One region of the Pseudoalteromonas sp. SR45-6 genome, then DNA from elsewhere that is predicted to be linked to it. Evidence: riboswitches for the same ligand, from Rfam matches in the RefSeq annotation. Region 1 holds a riboswitch; the other holds the start of a gene.
The links. Region 1 has a riboswitch for lysine ahead of dapA (4-hydroxy-tetrahydrodipicolinate synthase). Riboswitches for the same ligand answer to the same signal wherever they lie in the genome.
Positions count from the first base shown of each region.

Region 2: it holds a riboswitch for lysine, as region 1 does, so the genes downstream of both, lysC (lysine-sensitive aspartokinase 3) here and dapA (4-hydroxy-tetrahydrodipicolinate synthase) in region 1, are expected to answer to the same signal.

Region 1 is NZ_JACJDM010000038.1:28,523-40,072, reverse strand. Features, by position in the region: gene acnB (bifunctional aconitate hydratase 2/2-methylisocitrate dehydratase) at 1-886, opposite strand, end outside; gene H5158_RS15625 (OmpA family protein) at 1,163-2,227, opposite strand; gene H5158_RS15620 (YdiU family protein) at 2,691-4,106, opposite strand; gene H5158_RS15615 (DNA-3-methyladenine glycosylase I) at 4,115-4,816, opposite strand; lysine riboswitch at 5,007-5,200, shown strand; gene dapA (4-hydroxy-tetrahydrodipicolinate synthase) at 5,333-6,217, shown strand; gene H5158_RS15605 (2,3,4,5-tetrahydropyridine-2,6-dicarboxylate N-succinyltransferase) at 6,233-6,973, shown strand; gene H5158_RS15600 (PLP-dependent decarboxylase) at 6,973-8,178, shown strand; gene H5158_RS15595 (succinylglutamate desuccinylase/aspartoacylase family protein) at 8,184-9,305, shown strand; gene H5158_RS15590 (phospholipase A) at 9,591-10,631, shown strand; gene H5158_RS15585 (bifunctional GNAT family N-acetyltransferase/hotdog fold thioesterase) at 10,684-11,550, opposite strand, start outside.
Region 2 is NZ_JACJDM010000061.1:9,392-20,941, reverse strand. Features, by position in the region: gene H5158_RS19375 (4'-phosphopantetheinyl transferase superfamily protein) at 1-575, shown strand, start outside; gene lysC (lysine-sensitive aspartokinase 3) at 552-1,955, opposite strand; lysine riboswitch at 2,033-2,204, opposite strand; gene nhaD (sodium:proton antiporter NhaD) at 2,319-3,566, opposite strand; gene H5158_RS19360 (hypothetical protein) at 3,745-5,025, shown strand; gene H5158_RS19355 (condensin complex protein MksE) at 5,031-5,576, shown strand; gene H5158_RS19350 (ATPase) at 5,576-8,353, shown strand; gene H5158_RS19345 (DUF4136 domain-containing protein) at 8,523-9,068, shown strand; gene H5158_RS19340 (SMI1/KNR4 family protein) at 9,124-9,504, opposite strand; gene H5158_RS19335 (peptide-methionine (S)-S-oxide reductase) at 9,582-10,094, opposite strand; gene H5158_RS19330 (TonB-dependent siderophore receptor) at 10,298-11,550, shown strand, end outside.

The sequences.
Region 1 (11,550 bases):
ATTCGATTGGTAATGCGCCTGAATCTTCCATTGTGTTGAAGAAGATTGGCGCAATTTTATTACCTAAACATACACCGCCAACACGCTTGTTTGGTACAAACGGGATATCATCGCCCATAAACCAAAGTACAGAGTTAGTTGCTGACTTACGAGAAGAGCCAGTACCAACAACATCACCTACGTAGGCAAGTGGTAAGCCTTTCGTTTTTAGTTCTTCAAGTTGTGTAATTGGACCAACTTCACCAGCTTTATCAGGTGTAATACCGTCACGTTCAATTTTTAGCATTGCTAAAGCATGCAATGGAATATCAGGACGTGACCAGGCGTCTGGCGCTGGTGATAAATCATCAGTATTTGTTTCGCCTGTTACTTTGAATACCGTAACTGAGATTTTTTCAGCAACCGCAGGTTTATTGGTAAACCATTCTGCAGCAGCCCAAGATTCAATAATTTGCTTAGCGTATTCATTACCCGCTTTTGCTTTTTCTTCAACGTCATAAAATGCATCAAACATTAATAACGTATTTGCAAGACCTTTAACAACGATTGGCGCAAGCGCTTCTTCGTCAAGTAGCTCAATCATGGGGGCGATGTTGTAACCGCCAAGCATTGTGCCTAATAGTTCAGCTGCTTTTTCTTTTGAAATTAGTGGTGAAGTTGCCTCACCTTTAGCAACTGCGGCTAAAAAGCCAGCTTTGATGTAAGCTGCGTCATCCACACCTGGCGGCACGCGATTTACTAATAAGTCTAAAATAAACTCTTCTTCACCTGCAGGTGGTGTTTTAACTAGCTCGATAAGATCAGCCGTTTGCTGAGCATCCAATGGCGCTGGTACGATACCTAACGCGGCACGTTCTTCTACGTGTTTACGATAATCTTCTAGCACAATATTGCCCTCTTGGTGACGTGAAAGTATTCAGTAATACACATTCTCGCGAAAAATTACTCAATACTTATAGTATTCTGACGATTAATTATAAAGCTTTTAAATATAGATGAAAATCCGTGCAATCAAGCAAAATTCTATACTCATTATAAATACTGTGAATAACCAATTAGGAAAAAACCATTCACATGAATGTTAATTAACTGCGAATCATTGCTATTTTTTAGGCATAAAAAAACCCAGCATCTTGCTGGGTTTTTAATAAATCAAATGCTATTAACGCTTAACTTTCACGCGCTCAATTGACTTAAGGTGTGCTTCTACACGACGGTTTTCCGCGTGTGCAGCAGGTGTGTTGTCTGTATTTTTAAGACGCTCTTCGCCTAGACCAACAGTAGTAATACGATCTTCAGCAATGCCATCAGCAATTAGCTTAGCAGCAACTGCATCAGCACGCTTTTTCGATAACCACTTGTTATACTCAGCTTTACCAACAGCTGAAGAATGACCTTCAAGTAATACTGTTGTGTCTGTATGCTCTTTTAAGAAGCTAGCAACTTGGTCAATACCGCTGTCATATTTACCAGCAACTTTTGAGGCGTTGTTAGGGAATGTTACTAACAAGCTTTTAGTTACTTCACGGTCTTCATATAAAGTACAACCTGTACCATCAACAGCATCTGTCATTGGTGTGTTTGCACATTGGTCATCTGCATCAGGGATGTTATCACCATCGCTATCTACCGGGGCAACTGCTACAGGTACTACTGTAGCTGGAGCTGGAGCAGCTTTAACTGGCTCAGCAGCTGAACTTTGCTTGCCAAATAAATAGCTAAGACCAAGTTTAGCACCTACATCTGTGTAACCACGGTCAAGGCCTTGGTAAATAGATGTTTCAGCATTAAATGCAAAATTATCAGTGAAGTAATGTTGGTAACCAGCACCCACATTAGCAAAAGTTAGGTTTTCTGTAATATCGATTTTTTTAAGACCGAAAATACCATAGAAAGGGCCGCCGTTGATGTGATAAAGACCATCAATACCTAAACGGTCGCCGTCCATGCTTGTTGCGTTCATGGCAGGATTTGCATTTGAAATGTCAAAATCCATATCAGCATATTCTAGACGTGCACTCCAGTAATCGTTAAAACGATAACCAATTTCTGCACCCCAACCAGTTGAATCATCAACGTTGGTACCTGCGCTTCCACGGACATTTTCCCATGAAGCATCGTAATAATCGCCAAAAGCACCGATAAAGAAACCTTCTTTTTCAGCAGCGAAACTTGAAGCGCTAGTTGCAGCTAGTGCTAAAGCAATAGTAAGTGATTTTAATTTCATTGTTTCCTTCCCATTTTCACAATTAAAATTGTAGCTAAGAGACCCTAGCTCAATAAGTTTAACCATAGAGTACCGTATCTTTAGTTAATCATTACTTAACGAAAATATTTAAATGCATATTTTGCAATTTAACTATTTATTAAAATAAAGCGCCCTACATTATAGTTCAGATAAAAAACTTTACCTAACTTGCACATCTATCGATTGTCAGCATTGTAATTGCTATCACTGCAATTTCAGCCACAACGTTTCTAATATCTTTGGCTTTAATAATTTAAATGCTTAAGCTAATGAGTGCATTATATTGGTTAATTTTAAATCAACAAGTAGTTAAGCATATTTATTTCTTATAATTATTAATAAATAACAGCTTTTAACTAAAGATCTGGATGTATAAGTCACATCAATTCATTAATCGTCGCTCAATTTACGAACAATACGCCTAACAATCAGCACTGCGTTATTATGTTCCGCAGAATGTTTGGTAATTAGTATCCCCATCAACAGGCGGGGAGTACCAAAATGCAGGGCTTGCCAACAATTGGTAAGGCGACCTCAAGGCCGTTAAATATTCATCTAACATGCTGCTTTCACCAGTACTTTCATACTGCTGTATTATGCTTTCAACGATATGATTACGCGGGATCAAGCGTGGGTTGGCTTGGCGCATCAGCTGATAGCTTTGCGTATTTGTTCTGGCTAACCACTTAATAGACCAACCAGCCAAGTCACTCGGAATGGCAGTCTGACCTTGCAATGATTCTGTTAAGGAGTCAAAAGTATTGGTGTAATCAAGCTGATGACTTTTCAGTAAAGTTAATAACTCGAATACTAATTCAGCATCGCCGTCTTGATGACCATCAAAGCCCAATTTTTTCGCCCACATCTGTGTAAATGCTTGATGAAACTGCTCAGCAAAACTATTTATTAATGGGCTTAATAGCTCAACAGCCTGCTCTTCGTCATCGCTAATTAAAGGAATTAAACTTTCAGCTAAACGTGCACAATTCCAATTAGCAATATTAGGTTGATTGCCAAAAGCATAGCGGCCTTGGCGATCAATAGAACTAAATACAGTATCAAAATCAAACTGATTCATCATTGCACAAGGGCCATAATCGATGGTCTCACCACTGACGAGCGTATTATCAGTATTCATTACTCCATGAATAAAACCAACGCGCATCCAGCTAACAATCAGGCTAACTTGCTTTTCAATTACCGCACTTAAAAATGCCAAATAACGCGCAGAGCCCGTAGACTTTATCTCAGGATAATGACGCTCAATAGCTAAATCAGCTAAGGCTTTTAAACCAGTAACGTCACCTTGCGCAGCTAAATACTGAAACGAACCGACACGTATATGACTACTAGCAACGCGGGTAACAATGGCTCCTTGTTGTGGTGGTTGACGGTAAACTGTTTCACCACTGGCAACAACTGCCAAACAACGTGTCGTCGGTATGCCAAGCCCGTGCATTGCCTCACTCATTATATATTCACGTACCGCAGGACCGATTGCACAACGGCCATCACCTCCACGTGAAAATGGCGTAGCACCAGAACCTTTGAGTTGAATGTCCCAAAGCTGTTGCTGCTGATCAGTGACAGCCCCTAATAAATGTGCTCGCCCATCACCTAAACGCGGTGAAAAATGTCCAAATTGATGCCCTGAGTAACCTAATGCCACAGCAGCAACATCGCTGTTATTAAGATTACCAGAAAAAATTACCGCACGTTCTGATGTGGCAACCTCAATATTAAGCTGCCTAGCTAACGTATCGTTCCACAGCAGTAAGTTTGGAGCAATAACAGCACTTGGCTGATCCGCCACAGCAAAATCATCAGTAATCTGGGTGTAACGAGCAACTAATTTCATAGTATTCCTTAGGCTTGGGTTGTTTGTATGCCAACGCGATTATCGCCCACGCTGTATGCAACTAACAAACTGAGCTCTTGAAGGCTTAATCCGCTTTGTTGCTGCAATTCATTAAAAAAATGTTGAGCGCTGGCAAGTGACTTTTTAGTTTGTAAACCGCCATCAATTATTTTATGAGCACGGAGATAACTTTCTACATCACGCGATAATAAAAAAGTATCTTTCCCTAAGGTTCGCAATGCATAAGGGCCGGTGTTACCACCTAAACGCGCCCCATGCTTTTTTAAATACCCCCACAAACCAATAATATCGTCGCTCGGCCAATCTGCAATAAACTGACTAAAACTGCCATGTTCACTTGCCACTTCATGGATCATATACGCATTTTCTGGGATCGTTTGCACTTTTTTAAAGTTACGAACGATTCGCTCATCGGTGGCTTTTTGCTCAAGCATATCTGGCGGCATCATTAATAATTTAGCCACACTAAAATCCCAAAATACTTCCCGAAAACCTGGCCATTTATTGTTGATCACTGACCAATAAAAACCACTTTGAAAAATTTTGCGGGTAAACTCTTCAAGCCATGCATCATCAGGTAAAGCAGTTAATTGCTTTGCATTTTGAGGGGCAACAAGTAATTGCTGTAACATTACTTCGCTACCTTTTCGCTGTGCCGCTCGTTGATATATATCTTGAAATTTTTCCATTACTCACTACCACTGCTTGTTATTACGCTTACTGTAACGCTATTTACGTTGTAAAAAAATGTCAGGAGCACATTGCAGCTAAAAATAAACTTAAAAATATCCAGCCTTGACACCTAGACGGCTAAAATGCTTTAATCTTTCGCATTACCCCTATTAAAGGTTTGAGTTTTAAACGATAAAACTTACACCATGGGCTAGAAGAGGTGCGTTATTCAGGTAACGTATGTGAGGAGCACACACTCCAGTGATCATACGTGAGGGGAATTAACGCCGAGAAGTAACACTTTTTGTGAAGTTTTACTTCGGGCGACTGGGTTGAATCCCAGCGACTGTCACCAATAACAGCTTGGCTGTTAAAATATTTGGTGGAGAGCTTCTGGTCTTAGCGTAATAAGGCCATAGCGCCCTATTATATTAAGCCCATTCGCTCTTCGAATTATTAGTTCGAACGACGTTAATGTGGCTCCAATCATAAAAGCTTATTAACTCCTCGAATCACTTATAAGTTCGTGAGAGATGATCAATAACTTCAATTTAAATGACTACCCTTTGTGGACGGCACTCGTCACGCCATTTACTGACGCTGGTGAAGTCGACTATGCCACTCTTGATCAGTTAGTTGCACAGCAGCAAGTGGCTGACAATGGTATTTTATTACTTGGTAGCACCGGCGAAGGCCTCGCACTAACACTCAAAGAGCAACAAGCGATTGTTGAACACGTGTGCCAATTAACGCCAACAGTACCGCTGATGGTTGCAGTAGGCGGTATAAATCTAAAGCAACAAATTGCCTGGGTTGAATACTGTAATCAGTTACCCATTCATAGCTATTTACTGGGCACTCCCCTATACGCTAAGCCCGGCGTGGTAGGCCAAACACATTGGTTTGAAAGCTTACTTAATACCAGTAAACATCCTTGCATGCTTTATAACGTACCAGGGCGCAGTGCTGTTGATATTCCATCGGCCGTAATTAGCAACTTGAAAGACCATAAAAACTTGTGGGCACTCAAAGAAGCCAGTGGCGACATTACTAAATTTGAAGGTTTTAGAAAAGTCGCACCTAATTTAGCTATTTTTAGCGGTGACGATGCACTGATGCCTTACTTTGCCCAGGCTGGCGCAAAAGGTTTAGTCTCTGTGGCTGCTAATGCATGGCCTGTGCAAACCCATGAGTTTGTAAAACGAAGTCTCAGCGGTCAACACCCCAATTTATTTGCCGACTGGTCACAAGCCATTCAAAGCTTGTTTGCTGTCGCAAACCCTATCCCCGTCAAAGTATTGATGCATTTACAAGGGCGAATTAACAGCCCGTACTTACGTCCACCTTTGACGCATCTTGAGTTAACGCAAACTGATTGTATTAACAACGCAAACAACACCATTTTATCTTGGCATTAAATACAGGTTTTTATAATGAGCTGGTTAGAACTACTAAATAATTTAGAATCGGGCGCTGTGCGCGCAGCAACACAAGACGACAACGGCCAATGGCATGCTAACGTTCTGGTAAAACAAGGTATTTTAGAAGCGTTTAAAAATGGCACTAATACCGAATTTCCAGGTGGCTTTGTTGATAAACACAATTTAGCACCACAAGGTTTTGCAGCCGATGCTGGAGTGCGTATGGTACCTGGTGGCTCAAGCGTTCGCCGTGGCGCACACGTTGCTAAGGGCACGATTATTATGCCACCAGCATATGTAAACATTGGTGCCTTTATCGACGAAGGCACTATGGTTGATAGCCACGCGTTAGTGGGGTCGTGTGCGCAAGTAGGTAAAAATGTACATTTAAGCGCTGCAGTACAACTAGGCGGTGTACTTGAACCTATTGGTGCAAGCCCGGTGGTGGTAGAAGACGATGCATTCATCGGTGCAGGTTGCGTGATTGTTGAAGGCGTAGTAGTGAAAAAAGGCGCGGTGCTCGCACCAGGTGTACGCTTATCAGCAACTATTCCTGTTTATGACTGTGTTAATGAGCGCCAGCTGGCTAAAGGCGAGCCTATTCCTGAATACGCGATTGTTATTCCAGGTTCTCGCCCAGCTTCTAATACTTGGGCTCGCGAGCAAGGATTAAGTATGTCGTGTGCATTAATTGTAAAATACCGTGATGAACAAAGTGATGCCTCATTGCTGCTTGAAGAGGTTTTACGTTAATGAGCTTTTTGAGCACGCCAGTTAAAACCGCCATTGATGAGCTATCAACTGCGCTTGATACACCCTTTTTTATTTACGACCTTGATACATTAAACGCACACTTAACGCGGTTAGTGACGCAAACTGAGGTAAAACTGTGGTATGCCGTAAAAGCTAACCCATTATCTAAAGTCATTCAAAGCTTAGATAACGCGGGTTTTAACTTTGATGTGGCAAGCAAGGGCGAACTTGAGCAAGTACTTGCTCAAGGTATTAACAGCGAGCGCGTGCTCAATACAGGGCCTGCCAAAAGCCCAAAACAAATTAAACACTTTATTGCGCGCGGCGTACGTACCTTTGTTGCCGAAAGCCTTAATCAAGTACGCTGGCTTAACGAGCAAGCAAGCTTACAAAACTGTCAGTTACAGGTATTACTGCGAGTGCAATTACGCTGGCCTGAAGGGGAAAAAAACCCACTTGGTGGCGATAGCCTTACTCCATTTGGTTTAGGTTGCGATGAATGGCAAGCGCTAAATACTAGCGACTACCCAGCGCTTAATTTTGACGGTCTGCATATTTTTCAGTGGGGCAACATGCTTAGCAGCGACAAACTCGCTGAGCTGTGGACACAAATGATTACGCCGTTAACAAAGCTTGCCAACGACTTAGGTATTCACTTAAAAGTACTCGACTTAGGCGGTGGTTTAGGTATTCCTTACACTCTTGATGCACCAACCTTAAGTTGGGATGCGCTCATTGATGCATTAGCTAACATTAAACATGCCGCAGGCGTACAAGAACTCTGGATGGAGCTTGGCCGTTATGCTGTGGGCGAATGCGGTCATTACGCAACGCCTGTCGTTGAGCGAAAACTTAACTATGCCCAACAACAAGTGATCTTAAGCGGCGGTATTAATCATTTATTGCGCCCTGCAGTCACCAGCCAAGATTTCCCAGCACGATTATTACGAGACTCAACTGCTGCATACAAAACTATGAGCTTATATGGGCCATTATGTACAGCACTTGATTGCTTAGGTGAACACCAATTACCTAGTGATTTAAATGAGCAAGACTGGTTGGTGTTTAGCCAATGTGGCGCGTACGGCTTTACCGAAAGTATGCCGTATTTTTTATGTCATGAGCTAGCCGCTGAATACACATTACAAAATGGCGAGCTTAACTGTATTCGCACAGCTGAAGATGCCAACTACTACTTAAGGTAATTGAGATGAGTACGACTAAAGCTATAAGCCAAGAAAACATAGTAGTTGGTGAAGTTGCCAACGGCCTACCGCTCACAATTCCTGTCTATCGTTTAAAAGGCGATGGCACTGGGCCAAGTGTGTATGTGCAAGCTAATATGCACGGTGCAGAAGTACAAGGCAATGCGGTTATTTACCAATTACTTGAGCAGCTTAAGCATCTTGAACTCAAAGGCGATATCACCCTGGTGCCTTACGCGAACCCAATTGGTTGCAATCAAAAATCGGGCGAATTCACCCTTGGTCGTTTTGATCCAATCACCGGCACCAACTGGAACCGCATGTATCACTGCAATAGTAAGCTCGCGAGCCAATTTGCTGAGCAATACAGTGATGCCGATGAGCAAACCTTAAAAAGTGAGTTTAAAGCCGCACTGATTGATGAAGTAGACCAACAACTAAGCGGTCCAGCTTATCGCCTAACTACAGGCAAACGCATTGCACTTAACTTGCAAAAGTTGGCACACCAAGCTGATATCGTGCTCGACTTACACACAGGCCCCATTTCGAGTCAGCATTTATATTGCCCAGATTATGCCAAGGCCAGTGCCAACTACTTTAATATTCCTCATGTATTAATCATCCCTAATGATTTTGCAGGAGCAATGGATGAAGCAAGTTTTTGCCCATGGTGGCAATTAACCGAGGCATTAGCTCAACAAGGGCGTGAGTTTAAAGTGCAGGTTGAAGCTTTTACGGTCGAACTCGGCAGCCAAGAAAAAATCGATTTAACTGCGGCCCTTGATGATGCTAATAGTATTTTAAGTTACCTAAATCATAAGCAGGTATTCGTTGATGCCCCCTATCAGCCAAAAGTAATGAAGCGCTACGGCTGTGATTTAAATGATTACCTTGCTTACTATGCACCTATGGGCGGCATGGTTGAGTATATAGCGCCACTTGGCGGCCATATCAAAGCTGGCGAGCCGATTGCTAGAGTATTGCGAATGGAGCGCTACCTAGCAGAGCAACCATTACAAACCCTAACACTTGATTGTGACGCCATCGCGATTTTGCATTTTGCTTCAGCAAGCGTAAACCAAGGCACCGAACTATATAAATTCTTTACTAACGTATTTGAGCTTTAATTTTTATATCAAGCTCAACCCTTCTCATTGCGTGAGAGCACGACTATCCAATTGGAAAAAGTGCATTGAACAAGCGGCTTCGGCCGCTTTTTCTTTGTATTTATGGGCAAAAAGCGCCACAATCAACTAAGTTCAGTAACAATTCACTGATATTCAGTTAAAGTAAATGCTGGATAAATGTATGGGATAGGTATCTTAGTCGTTTTATGATACTGAAATTAGCCTATTCTCATTTACGAAAAACACAATAGCTACTCTCTATTTGATTTTATCAAAGGAATAATAATGACTTGGCACTATGGGATCCTATTTACTGCACTATTATCAAGCTCTGCATTCGCACAATCAGAATCAACAGCAAAAACCAACGAGCAAGATGATGATGTCGAGCTAGTAAAGCAATGTATTTTAAATGAGGCAATTGGCGGGGCTGGCGAGATGACGCTAGCACAACTGCGTGAAAAATGCTCATCACTTGATGAAAGCAAACAACTTACCGCACTCGATAAGCGCCAAGCACGCGAAGAAGTAAGTAAAGAAAACCGTAATGTTATTACCCCACACAAACGTAACTACATTTTACCTGTTTCTTATGTATCCCACCCAAACAATAGCTCGTTTGAAGCGTATGACGAACTAACCGGTGAAAAACAAGATGAACCACTCGATAACTTAGAAGCAAAATATCAGCTTTCAATTAAGGTACCTATTTTCGATGATTTTTCTGATGAAGACCAGGCTATATTTTTTGCCTTTACATTACAGTCATATTGGCAGCTTTATAACAAAGAAAGTTCCTCACCATTTCGTGAGACCAACTATGAGCCTGAAATTTTTTGGGTTAATTATTTAGATAAAAAGCACGTTCCATGGGGCGACGAAATGGCAGTAGTCCTTGGTATTTCGCATCAATCTAACGGTAATAGTCAGCCTGATTCGCGCTCATGGAACCGTATTTATGCAAACTTTTTGTGGGAAAACGATGGCTATGTGTTTAGCTTTAAACCTTGGTACCGTATTTCAGAAAGCGAGAAGGAAACGCCATTAGATCCAAGAGGTGATGATAACCCTGATATTTACAAATACATGGGTTACTTTGAATTTAGCGGTGCATATCGACTTAATGATCATGAATTTAGTTTTATGACCCGCAATAATTTAAATTCAGATAACCGCGGTGCAATTCAGCTTGATTGGTCATTCCCATTATGGGGCCGAGTTCGCGGTTACGCCCAATACTTCAACGGCTACGGTGAAAGTTTAATTGATTATAACGCTGACATAGAACGTATTGGCGTGGGTATATTATTAACTGATTTACTATAAAAAAAGGCCAAGCAATTGCTTGGCCTTATCTTTTGTTTGCTCTGAATTCTAACTACTTAATAATTCTAAATGTACCTTCAAACTCAGCAACCAGTAACTCACCATCGTAGATTTCCACTGGCACTACATAGCTCGCTTTACCTTCTGACTCTAACTCGGCTAATTTACCCTTACAGCCGCTTAAATCAACGCTGCCACGTGGGTCGTTATTAAGCGGTTTTAAATATTTAATATTAGCATCAGCTAACACAATATTACCTTCAAGCCCGGCTTCTTTGAGTGCTAAATAAGTCGCGCCCCAGCCGGTTAACGTCGCTAAACTATAAATAGAGCCAGCAAACATAGTGTTATGCAAGTTTAAGTTCGCATTTAAATCTGCACTGGTGGTAAATTGCCAATCAGTGTAACTTTCAACTTTAATGCCCATAGCATCGCTGATCGGAATAGATTCGCGCCAGGTATTTTGCAGAACTTGGGTCCAATTGGGATGGCGGAACCAGCCTGGCTCAGACGGTTTTTGTTTCACCATTTTCCAGTGTTGTACATCATCGTAAGCTAAGTGAGCCTTTTCTTTTAATTCATAACCATGACGTTTGTAAAATTCTAATGCTCGTTCACGAGCGAATAAAACTAACTCATCGGCGTCTTGAGTCCAGGCAATTTTCTCGAGCTCATGCAATAAACGGCTACCAATGTGTTGATTACGGTTACCTTGTGCAACGGCCATATAACGGACTTGCGCTTGTTGTTGATTATTAAAATGCAGTCGTGCAACACCTAACACTGCCCCCTCTTTATTTTTAATAAAGCGATGCTCAGCATCTTGCTCTAAATCATCCTGCTCAGAACCACGCGGTTCATTCCAAGGCGCGCGCAATACTTGCCAACGTAATTGATAATACGCTTGCCAATCTTCGCT
Region 2 (11,550 bases), on a different contig from region 1:
GTTACAAAGCCAAGCAAGAATATTTAGCCACTCGGCTACTGCTTAAGTATTTGGTAAAACAAACGATGCCACAATTTCGTGATCTAGCAAATAACCATATTAGCTCTGAATTTGACCAGCAAAGCAGTAAATTACTGCTACATATAACTGACAGTGACACTGTATTGCGTAGTTGTTTATCCCACTCTAATGGTTTTGTCGGTGCTGCATTAAATGTAGAACGAATTGAATTTGGTTTTGATATTGAAAAAATAAACCTGAAGCGCCCATTTGCAAAGCTCGCTAAGCATTTTTATCATCTTGATGAGGTAAATTTAATAACGCAAGATCAGCAAAGCGCAGAACGATTTTTTAGAATATGGACCTTAAAAGAAGCACTTGCCAAAGCCACCAGCCAACCAATTGCAAAATTACTCAGCCCCAATGTATTTACTGAACTTGAGCGAGCAAATTTAACAGCGCTGAGTTGTCAATATCATGAGTTTGATATCAGTGTGGTAAGTGACAAGAGCACTGTCTGGCAGTGCTCTGTGGTAAATTCTACCGCCCAATTACGCGGCGTTTTGAACTTCTAATAAACGGCTGTGGATCGCTTGCACAACAAAGTCTGACTCGCTCTGCTCCACTAAAAAGCACAGGTTATGTTTACTTGCGCCATGACAAATTAAGCGAATATTAAAATCGCTTAATACATTCATTAAGTTAATTTCTTGCTGACGTAATTGAATTTGTGAACCAATTAATGCCACTAAGGTTAAGTTGTTCTCAACCGACACGTGGCAAAACTCCGCTAACTTATCAAGGCATTCTTGATCAAGCTCAGGACGCGAGGCATTTGGCGCATTATCTAAAGTAATTGCAACACTTATCTCTGAGGTAGTTACCAAATCAACCGAGATATTAAACTCACTTAAAATTGTAAACACGTGGGCTAAAAAACCACTAGCCAAAAGCATTTCGGGGCTTTTTAAGGTTAACAATATTTGATTTTTACGCTGCGTGACAGCACGAATTCCGGGGATTTGTGATTTCTCACGTTCGATCCAGGTACCACCACGTTCAGGCTCACGGCTAGAACCAACAAACACACTAATATGGCTGCGGCTCGCAGGTAAGATAGTTGCCGGATGTAATACTTTCGCCCCAAAGGTAGCCATTTCGGCCGCTTCATCAAAACTTAAACGCGCAATCGGCGTAGCCTTAGCACATAAGCGCGGATCGGTGCTAAAAATGCCCACGACATCAGTCCAAATGTGCACGCTTTTAGCGTTTATAGCTTCGGCCAGTAATGCCGCACTGTAATCTGAACCACCACGACCAAGTGTGGTAGTTTGACCATGCGCGTCACTGCCTATAAAGCCTTGAGTTACAATAACCTGTTCAGCTAATAACGGAATTAAATGCTCTTTTGCGGCCATTGCTGTTGCAGCTACATCTGGGGTTGCTTTAGAAAACTGGCTGTCGGTTTTTAATACCTGTCGCACATCAAAACGCACCGCATTTAAGCCATTTAAACGCAGTACCTGAGTAAATAAATAGGATGATAAACGCTCACCAAAGCTCAATAACTCATCATGTTGTTGCTTTGATTTTAGTGGCTCACTGGCAAGTGACTTAAAAGCTTTAATGGTTTCATCAAAGCCATGAGCTAAATCAGCATCCAATGACAGCTCATTTAAAATAGCTTCTTGAATAGCAATAACGCCAGCAATGTTCTCATTGCGCTCATCTGCTGATAAATCTTTTTTACATAAGGTCACAAGGTGATTAGTCACTCCTGCGCTGGCACTTACGGCCACTACTCGTACGTTGTTATCGGCTACAATAATTTCACTGCAACGGCTCATCGCTTCAAAGTTAGCCACACTGGTGCCACCGAACTTTGCGACTACGTAGTCTGATTTTTGATTTTGTGCTGACTGTTGCAAGTTAGTTGCAGCTAATTGGGTATTCATGTCGTCTCCTTTTGTGGCATTCATACCACGATAAAACAAGAAGAACTTGGCAAGGGGGTGCTCGATAAGAAAAGTCCACTGCCAGAAGCTCTCCACCTAATTGGTGACAGTTTTGAGGATTCAGCCCCATAAACCGAAAAACCACTGTGACGTCCAGTTGCTTTCCTCGGCGAGTACTTCCCTCCTTAATGATTACAGGCATACGTCGCCTAACATTAAGTACCTAAGTACCGCACCTCTTCTGAATGTTAGATTAATTACGTAAATTATTAGCAATTAAATAACAAAACCCGCTATTAAGCGGGCTTTGAAAGTTATCGTTTAGACGTCTAGCTGTCAAGTTGTTTTAAATAATAAAAGCAATTAAATAAAACTACCTGCTAAATACGATCCCATATAACCAATTGTATAAGCGATTAATAAATACACCGACATACGTAAATAACTCATAAAGGTAAGCGCTTTTACTTTACTCATAGCGATAATACCGGCAGCCGAGCCAATAATAAGCATGGACCCCCCCACCCCAGTTGCATACGTAAACGACAACCATTGTTGTGGACTCATCACTATTTCAGCTTTAAGTAACGCAGCCGTTAGTGGTACGTTGTCAACCGCAGCTGATAATATACCCATTAAATAATTAGCGTATTGTGCTGGCATTAACTCGTAAAGGTGAGTGAACTTACTGAGCATACCGACTTCTTTCAGGGCGCCTACAAGTAATAATACGCCAACGAAGAACAGCAAGGTGTCGTATTCTATTTCGCGAATATAATCGATGATTTTTTTATTCACATCTTTTTTGCGCATTAAAAATTGCGCTACTAAAAACATCAACGACAAACCAAATAAGAAAGTTAACAAAGGCGGCACATGATAAAGCACGCTTAACGTTAATGTCCCGACAATCGTTGATAAGAAAATCACTGCAATAGTGATATCTGTTTTCTCAATGCGACGGTCCTCTTGTTTGGTAAACTCAACTTGGCCGTTGAGCCCAAATGACAGCATAATGGCCAATAGCGCCACGCTAAATAACGCAGGCACAACCAACAATAGCAAGTGACCAATGGTAACTTTGTCATCAAGGAAAATCATCAAGGTAGTAACATCACCGGTAATTAACGACACTCCGCCCGAGTTCACACTAAAGATGATAAGCGTAGCGTATTTAATTAGCTTTTTCGGATCGAGTTTTAACGACATAACCACCGCAAGGGAAATTAATGTGGCTGTGATATTGTCTGAAATCGACGAAAATAAGAAGGAGAACCCGCCAATCAAAAACATCAGTTTGCGTTCGCTAATAGCACTGGGCATTATCTTATGCACAATATTTTGGATAAAACCTTTGGAGTTCAAATAGGCTACAAAGGTCATTGCAGCCATTAAAAACAACCACAGTGTGGCAATCTCTAAAATATTGTGGTCAAGTTGATGTTGTACGTTTTCGGGGCTTTGCCCGTGAAGCGGCGAGATAAATAAGATAATCCAGCATAAAGTACCAAAGAAAAGCGTGGTTTTGGCCTTGTTTACATGGATAATATCCTCTATAACGATGAGCACGAATGCTAGCGTTATCAGGGTTAGGATAATTGCAGTTACCATGGTGTTTGAACAACCTTTATAAAAATGTAAAAATTGTATGTTATGAGCCGCAGGACGACACGGCGCGCAGTCTAGCACCAAAGAATGTGTAAAACTATTGTCAATTTGCTTTTCTACGACTAATCGCTGAGGCCTAACAAGCCGGCTTTACAAGATAAATTAGGATTTTTGGAGTTTTATGATCCCAGCTAAAAAGTTGCTAAATACCCTAACAGAGCACTGGGGAATGTTAGAGCTGCTATTTAAACGTTTTAAAATGGCTGATTTCAGCCTAAAAGACGTGCAAAATGCGATCAAACAAAAACAACCTACGTGGTCAAATGAGCGCATTTACAAAGAAACCAACCGCCTTTTAAACCAAGATATTATTATTCCCTTGGCTAAATCGTCACAACTTGAAATTAACCGTGCAATTGCAGATTTTGCCACTTTTTTATTGCAGGAAGAACATTTAGGCTTGGCGCAAGAAATTAGCGTGCTGGTTGAAGATTTAGCCCGTTTGGGTAACCGTTTAGACAATGCCGGTAGTATTGAAGACTACGACGAGATGCGCCGTTTTAGCCGCATTATGGATGATCGGGTGCGTAAAATAATGAAACTATTTGCCCACAACGAAAATGCCATTTTAAATATTGTAGAACAAGCAAAAGCTAATAATGCGGTGCAATCATTACAAAAGCGTTATCAAGCGGTGATTGAAGCGTTTGATGAATACATTGAACCAATGCTTGAAATGGTTGATATTCGTGGCGATTTTCATGCTTGTTTTAATACCATCGAAACACAAATCAGTACGCAAATCGAATATATTGAACGCAGCGGTAAAGCTTATCAAGATAAACGCATGCTTGAACGATTACGTACCCGAATTTTAGAAATGCATTTAGTTGGTCGCGAAAGCCTGCGTAAAAGTGCCGATATGCTAATGCCACTGCGTGAAGAGTTGCGCCGTAATAATATGATCACTCGTCAAGCAGCTAAAGTACTTGGTTTAGTACGTAAAAATGGCGTTGATAATATGCTCAGCGCCGTACAACCACATTTTGTCTCTGACACGCAGCGATTCTCATTGGGGCAACAGCGCCATATGGTCGCTTATATGGCTGCACTTGTTGAGTTTGAACACAGTGAATACGAACTTCCTGATCAACAAGATGTGCCTGCTTTTGTTACGCCAAATATTCCAGATTACAATAATGTTAAAGCAAACTTTAAAAAACGCTTCAATGCTAAACGTAAAAAGCCACAACCATTATTGACCTTTTTAGAGCAAAGCTACCCCGACCTTGAAGCCGACGAAATGCTGTTTTTATATCAAAAGCTGGTAAGTGACACCGATATTGAAATCAATCAAAGCGATGAAAAAATGCGCGTAAAAATTGCCGGGCAACATTTTTCTCTTTTCCCTTTTAATTCTAAGCCTGTTGACTCTCAGCAAACACCAACAGTGGATGAGTAACCGTTATGACACAGATAAATTTAGATGAACTTAGTCATCTACAAGCAATTAATAAAAAATTAGTCACCGGCTATCACATTAGCGAACAAGACACCGTAATGTGGCAAGAGCTTGATCAACAAATTGATCATTACCGCGCATTATTCAGCGCCCTTGGCCACGATTTACAACATGACAGCCGTGGTTTTTATTACTTTGCCAGTGATGAAAGTACACCCAATATGGGGAAAATTTCCCGCGCGATTGCCTTAACCATTTATATCTTAATTGAGCACTATGCAAACTCAGGTAAAGACCCAATGCGTGCCTTATTTGATGAAGTGAATGATTTAGAACTGATGCAAACTTTAGTGCAAATGAACAAGCACTTATTTGATCAACTCGAAATTTTTTCAGGATCAGACCTACGTAAAGACGTGTACTTACGCATGATTCGACTTGGCCTTGCCCGTGAAGTAGAAGGCGGCTTTATGCTGCAAGCACCTATCTACCGTTATATTGATGCCTTAATGGAAGTAAACGAAGAAACCTATATTGGAGAGGACGAATAATGAAAAACCTATACGGCCTCAGTAAGCTGGCATTATTAAACACCGCCGGTTATGCCAAATGTGTGATCCCGCTTGATAAAAGCAGCTCAATTTGTGCACCAAATAACACCGGTAAAAGCTCGGTGATCAATGCTCTGCAATTTCCGCTTATTAATGATTTACGCCTAACAGAATGGGACGGTCATGATTTAGACGAAACCCGTAAATTTTATTTTTCGTCAGATCAATCCTATATTTTACTCGAAGCCGACCTACCCCATGGCCCGGTGGTGATTGGTGTAGCTGGGCTTGGTAAAATTGCCGGTTACGCACATCAGTTTTTTTGTTACCAAGGCAAGCTTGATCTTGAGCAGTATACTCAAGGTAAAACCATCATTAAGTTCACTAAACTGTTTAATCATTTAAAAGAGCAAGGCTTTAACCCTATTGAGCTTAAAGCGCAAGAGCTCAACGCACTATTAACGGGTGGTGCCACGCCATTTGATGGCGACATTAACTTAAAGATGATCCCGCTTAACAACGTGCAAGATTCGGCAATTTATAAAGAAATTTTCCGCCGTATTTTGAACCTGCATAAATTAGGCGCTGCCGACGTAAAGCGCTTTATGTTACGCGTATTTGAACGCCACATGTCAAACTCAAAGGTCGATTTTTATGAAGTATGGCGTCGCTCCTTTGATAAAGTAAACCGCGCAAAACGTGAGCTAAAAGCACTCGAGTCGATGCAAGAGCCTATCTGCGCCCTTGAATCAATGCTTGAAAACCAAACCGTACTCAAAGGTAAATTAGCCGCATACGCCCCCAAAATTGACCAAGCATTAATCGATTTTGATAGCTACCAAGAGGCGCAATTGAGCGAGCTTAATGTTGCCCTTGAAGACATTGAACACGAAAAGCACGAGTTTGAACAAAAACAACAACTTTATGTACAACAATCGCGCGATATTGAACGCAGGCAAACACAAATAGAGCAATGGTTTTTAGACTTTGGTGCTCTAAAATCTGAATTTGAATTGGTTAACATGGCAACCTTAAAAGTAAGCCTTGGTCAATTAAAGCAAGATTACGAGTCACTATCGCATTCTATCAACAGTGCACAAGGGCAAAGCCTGCATACTCTTGATTACCGTATTAGTGAAACACAAAAGCAGATCAAAAGCTTAAAGCTACAGCTTAAAAATCTTGAGTTTAATTTATTTACCCGTATGCGCGAGGATTTATCACTTAAAGAAGTTGAAGAGATCTCGCGTATTCTAAACCCTGACATTCTGTCATTTGCCACCACCAGTAATGGTGATATAGATATCACTGATGAAGATGCCTTTGGTGCATTTTTAGAGCAATTATCAGATAACGTGAAAGGCGGCGTGCTTACCCTGCCAGGCGCGACCATCAAGCTGAAAAAACTCTCACCGGTGCAGATGCAAAGCGGTGAAAATAAAGAGCAACTTACTGCGCAACTCAGCGCCCTAGAACAGTCACTCAATGAATTTAAGCAACAGCGTGATGTGGCCGCCAATGTGGCCGACAAACAAAAAGAAAAAGATGCCTTATACGATGAACTCATGGCAGCAGAAAGCGCACTTAAACGCTTTGAACAATTCCAGGTTATGCTGCAATCTATTGATGCACAAACACTCTTAAAAGAGCAATTATTGGCTGAACGCGAGCAAGTTGATAGCTACTTACAAGATATTCAAAATAACAGCGGTTCAATTAGTGATCGACGCTCGATTATTAAATCGAAAAAAGATTTAATTTCACGCCAAGCCGAGCGCCTACGCCAAGTGAAATCTGAACGAATTGACCACACGCTGGATTTATATAGCGGTAAAGTCACCCCGTATATGATTGATGTGCAAATTGACTTTGATAATCTCAGTGACTTAGTTCATCACTTTAATAAAGATTGCCAAGAGCTGCGTAATTTTGATATCAACGTTCGTAATACCTATTTGCATATTTACAATGCCGGTATTACCAAATTTGATAACGAAAATGACGAGTTTAGTAAATACCAGAAATTGATTGCCGCGTTCCATAATATTGATAACGAACGTGATGCGGTTGAACGCCAAGCCCGGGTTGCACTCACAGAAGTAGCCGCGACGATTAAGGGACTGCGTGAAGATTTAGACAGACTGCGCCGTGAAATGAACAGCTTCAATAAAGGCATTAGTCAGCATCGTATTTCAAACTTACAAGCATTTAAAATTAACGTGATACCACGCAAAATGTTGGTTGATAGTATTGATACCATAATCAGTACCTCAAATCAGTTTGAACAAGGTGATACGCTGGATTTACTCAGCCAAGAACCCTACAGTGAAAGTGCTGTCAACGAAGCAAAAGATCACTTAATTAAACTTGCCTCTGATAAAGCCGGTTTAACCCTTACTGACTTATTTGATATTCGCTTTGAAGTAGTAAACCGTGCAGGCGAAACCGAGCATTTTGAAAAAATTGATTCGGCTGGCTCAAACGGTACGCGTATCACCATAAAATTATTATGCGGTATGTTGTTTATCCGCTACTTATTAAGCGACCAAGAGCAAAACTTATACCGCATCCCGATTTATATTGATGAAGCGGCCGATATCGATCCGCAAAATCAAAAAGCAATTATAGAAACCGCACTCAGCTTTGGCTTTGTGCCAATATTTGCCTCGGTGAAACCACAAATTAGCTGTGATTATATTGTGCCAATTCGCTCCGTTAAAGACGGCGCCCAGAACTGGGTAGATGAAAAGGATTGGATAGAAGTAGAGCATGAATAAGACAATAGCCACGTTTGTGTAAATTAATGCATCATTCAGTCAAGGACGACTAAACTAATTAGTACTTATCATGTACACAAATTACAGGTAAAAAATAACATTTCCTTGAATTAATTCTATGTTATGTTATCAAACGAATAGTAATTAAATTTGCCAAGGAGCAAACTCCATGAAAAATATACTAATTGCAGCTGCTGTATTACTACTAGCAGCGTGTGCAAAAACGCCTGATATTGACTACGACAAATCTGTGGACTTTGGTAACTACAAAACATTTGCTTGGTTTCCACAAGCGACCTTGGCTGACGCTGGTAACTATCAAATCAGTCCATTGATGGAAAAACGTGTGCGTGAAGCGGTAAATGCACAATTACAAGCAAACGGTATGACACCTGCCGATGAAGCATCAGCAGATGTATTAATTAACTATCATGCCTCTGTTGATACTAAAGTTGACGTTGATACATTTAATGTAGGTTACGGTGCACGTTGGAACTACTGGGGCATGGGTTATAACACGCAAACAACAACCCATGAATTTGATGTGGGCACTTTAGTGATTGATGTTGTTGACCGTGCCTCTAACCAGCTTGTTTGGCGTGGTGCTCGTGAAGGTCGCCTTCAGAAGAAACAAACACCTGAAGAGCGTAACAAAGCAGTACAAGAAGCCGTTGCAACAATTTTAAGTGGTTTTCCACCAGAAAAACTAAAATAACACTTTAAATTAGCATTCAAAAAAGCTCACTATTTAGTGAGCTTTTTTGTAAGTCTTATGCCTCTTTTAGCACATTCGCCACAAATTCTGTGAACGAATTGGCTATAGGACTAGTAAAGCTAGCATTGTATACATTGCTTGTATCGGGTCTAATATAAATAGTACCATCTATATCGTTTGAAAAGACCATAAGAAACCCATATCTAAAATGTTCAGTGTGCTTATTTTGTTCGTAAATATCTAAACGTTTTATCTCAGGGTTAATCCCATAAATAGGCTCATCAAATATTTCTGCATAATTTAAGTTTACCAGGTAATCAAAAAAATCTTTTGGTAAATCAATATTTAATCTTGCTTCTAGATCATAAACTTTTTTTCTTGCTTGGCCTTGGCCAACTACACTAGAATGATCTTTCAACATTTCTACTAGATTCATAAGTCCTTCTTATAATTAATTATACATAGCATTTTTTATGAAAGTTAAACTATGCAGGTTTATTAAATTAGTAAATGCTAATCCGCCTTATATTTATGCAGTAAATCTAGCGGTATATGGCAGTAATCATCTGGATGATTAGTTAGTCGGTCTTGGTGCTCAGCATCACTGGGGACATAATTTGTTAGCGGTTTAACCTGTACAGCTATTTTGTCGGCATCATCTCGTTGGCTGATATAATCGCTTGCTAACGTTAAGTGACTTTGCTCTTCACTATAAATAGCCGTGCGGTATTTTTCACCCACATCATCACCTTGCTTATTAATACTGTATGGGTCAATAATTTCAAAGAAATAATCAATTAGTTTATTAACCGTGACAGCATCAGTATCAAAAATGACTTTGACACACTCTGCATAACCATCGTACTCACTTTGTGTATTATCACTTGTACCATTAGCCCGCCCTGCTTCTGTAATAACTACTCCGGGTAAGTGCTTCATAAACTCTTGCACGCCCCACAAACACCCTCCCGCAAAATAAATAGTTTGCTGGCGAGCATAAAAGTTAGCTGGTTGTTTTTCATTCATAGAGGGACCTAATATATTTAACAAGCAAAGACAGTGTAATGCTTTCATTTTAAGAATGATCATCAAATGCAGTTTTTTCGAATTAATGTACAATAGCGCCAAAAATCGTGACTGTTTAATTTTGCTATTTTATCACGCTATAAAAAAGTGTTACGACTTTAATTTTTAGCGCAATCGCACATAAAGAATATGAGAAAAACAACATGAACCGTACCTCGCACCTTATTATACCCGCAGTACTTGCCAGCATATCCAGTGTTGCTTATGCGGCAGATGACTCTGAAGAATCGACAACCATTGAGCAAATAACAATCGAGGCATCCCCTACAGCAAATACGTTACCAGTAGGTACCTTTGACTCACCTATATCAAATTTAGAGTATGACCCTCGTGTTGATTTGCAATCGCGTAACATGGCAGAAGCACAAGCTGATGTTACTATTCGTGGCGGTATCTTTGAAAACACCGGTTTTAGAGTCGGCAGTGCTACTTTACTCGATCCGCAATCAGGCCATTATTTTGCAGAAATTCCTATTGCACCGCAAATGCTCACTGGCGCAAGTGTATTGACCGGTGCTGATAATGCACTTTACGGTGTAAATAGCTCAGTAGGTAGTGTGTCGTTTGGTTGGAAGCCAATTACGACTGGTGGCAGTGTATCTGCAGGAGTCGGCACTAACGACTTTAATTTACAGAGTGTTCATGCTGGTAAAAGTATCCCTTTAGATACAATCGCCGATTGGCGCCTAGGTTTTGAAGGGGAATATTCTCATTCACAAAGCGATGGCTCAATTGATTTTGGCGATCATGATTTTAATCGCGCTACTGCTCGTGTGCAATTAACGAGTGCAGATTCACAAACTGATTTATTTTTTGGCTCACAAGAGAAATTTTTTGGCTGGCCGAACCTCTATACCCCATTTGGCGTGAATGAAACTGAAGACTTAGAAACGCAACTGTTAATGCTTAACCATAAACAAAGTTATGCAACAAACAGTGAGTTTGAAGTATCAGCTTATTATCGAAAAAATAACGACCATTATATTTACTCTCGTGAAAACCCAAGCGCGTTTGAAGCTTTTCACGAAACAGAAGTTAAATCATTCGCCATCTCCGGGCGACATGCTCAAAACGATGTGTTCTCACTAAACTACTCAGCACAATTTATTGAAGATTCCATTGAATCAACCACGCTTGAGAATAACTTTACTTCGCGTAACTATTATAAAATCAGTGTATTGCCAGAATACACTATGGCTCTTGAGAACAATCAGCAGCTAACAGTGCGTTTAGGCGCAGCCTTCGATGATACCAACCGCGATGACTCACAATTATCGCTGATAGGTGATATCACATTCAATACAATTAATAGTAACGCCACTGAGCGGACATTTTATTTATCCTACGCTGAGGCCAGTCAAGTTGCAGGTTATACTGCTATTGGTGGCAATGACTC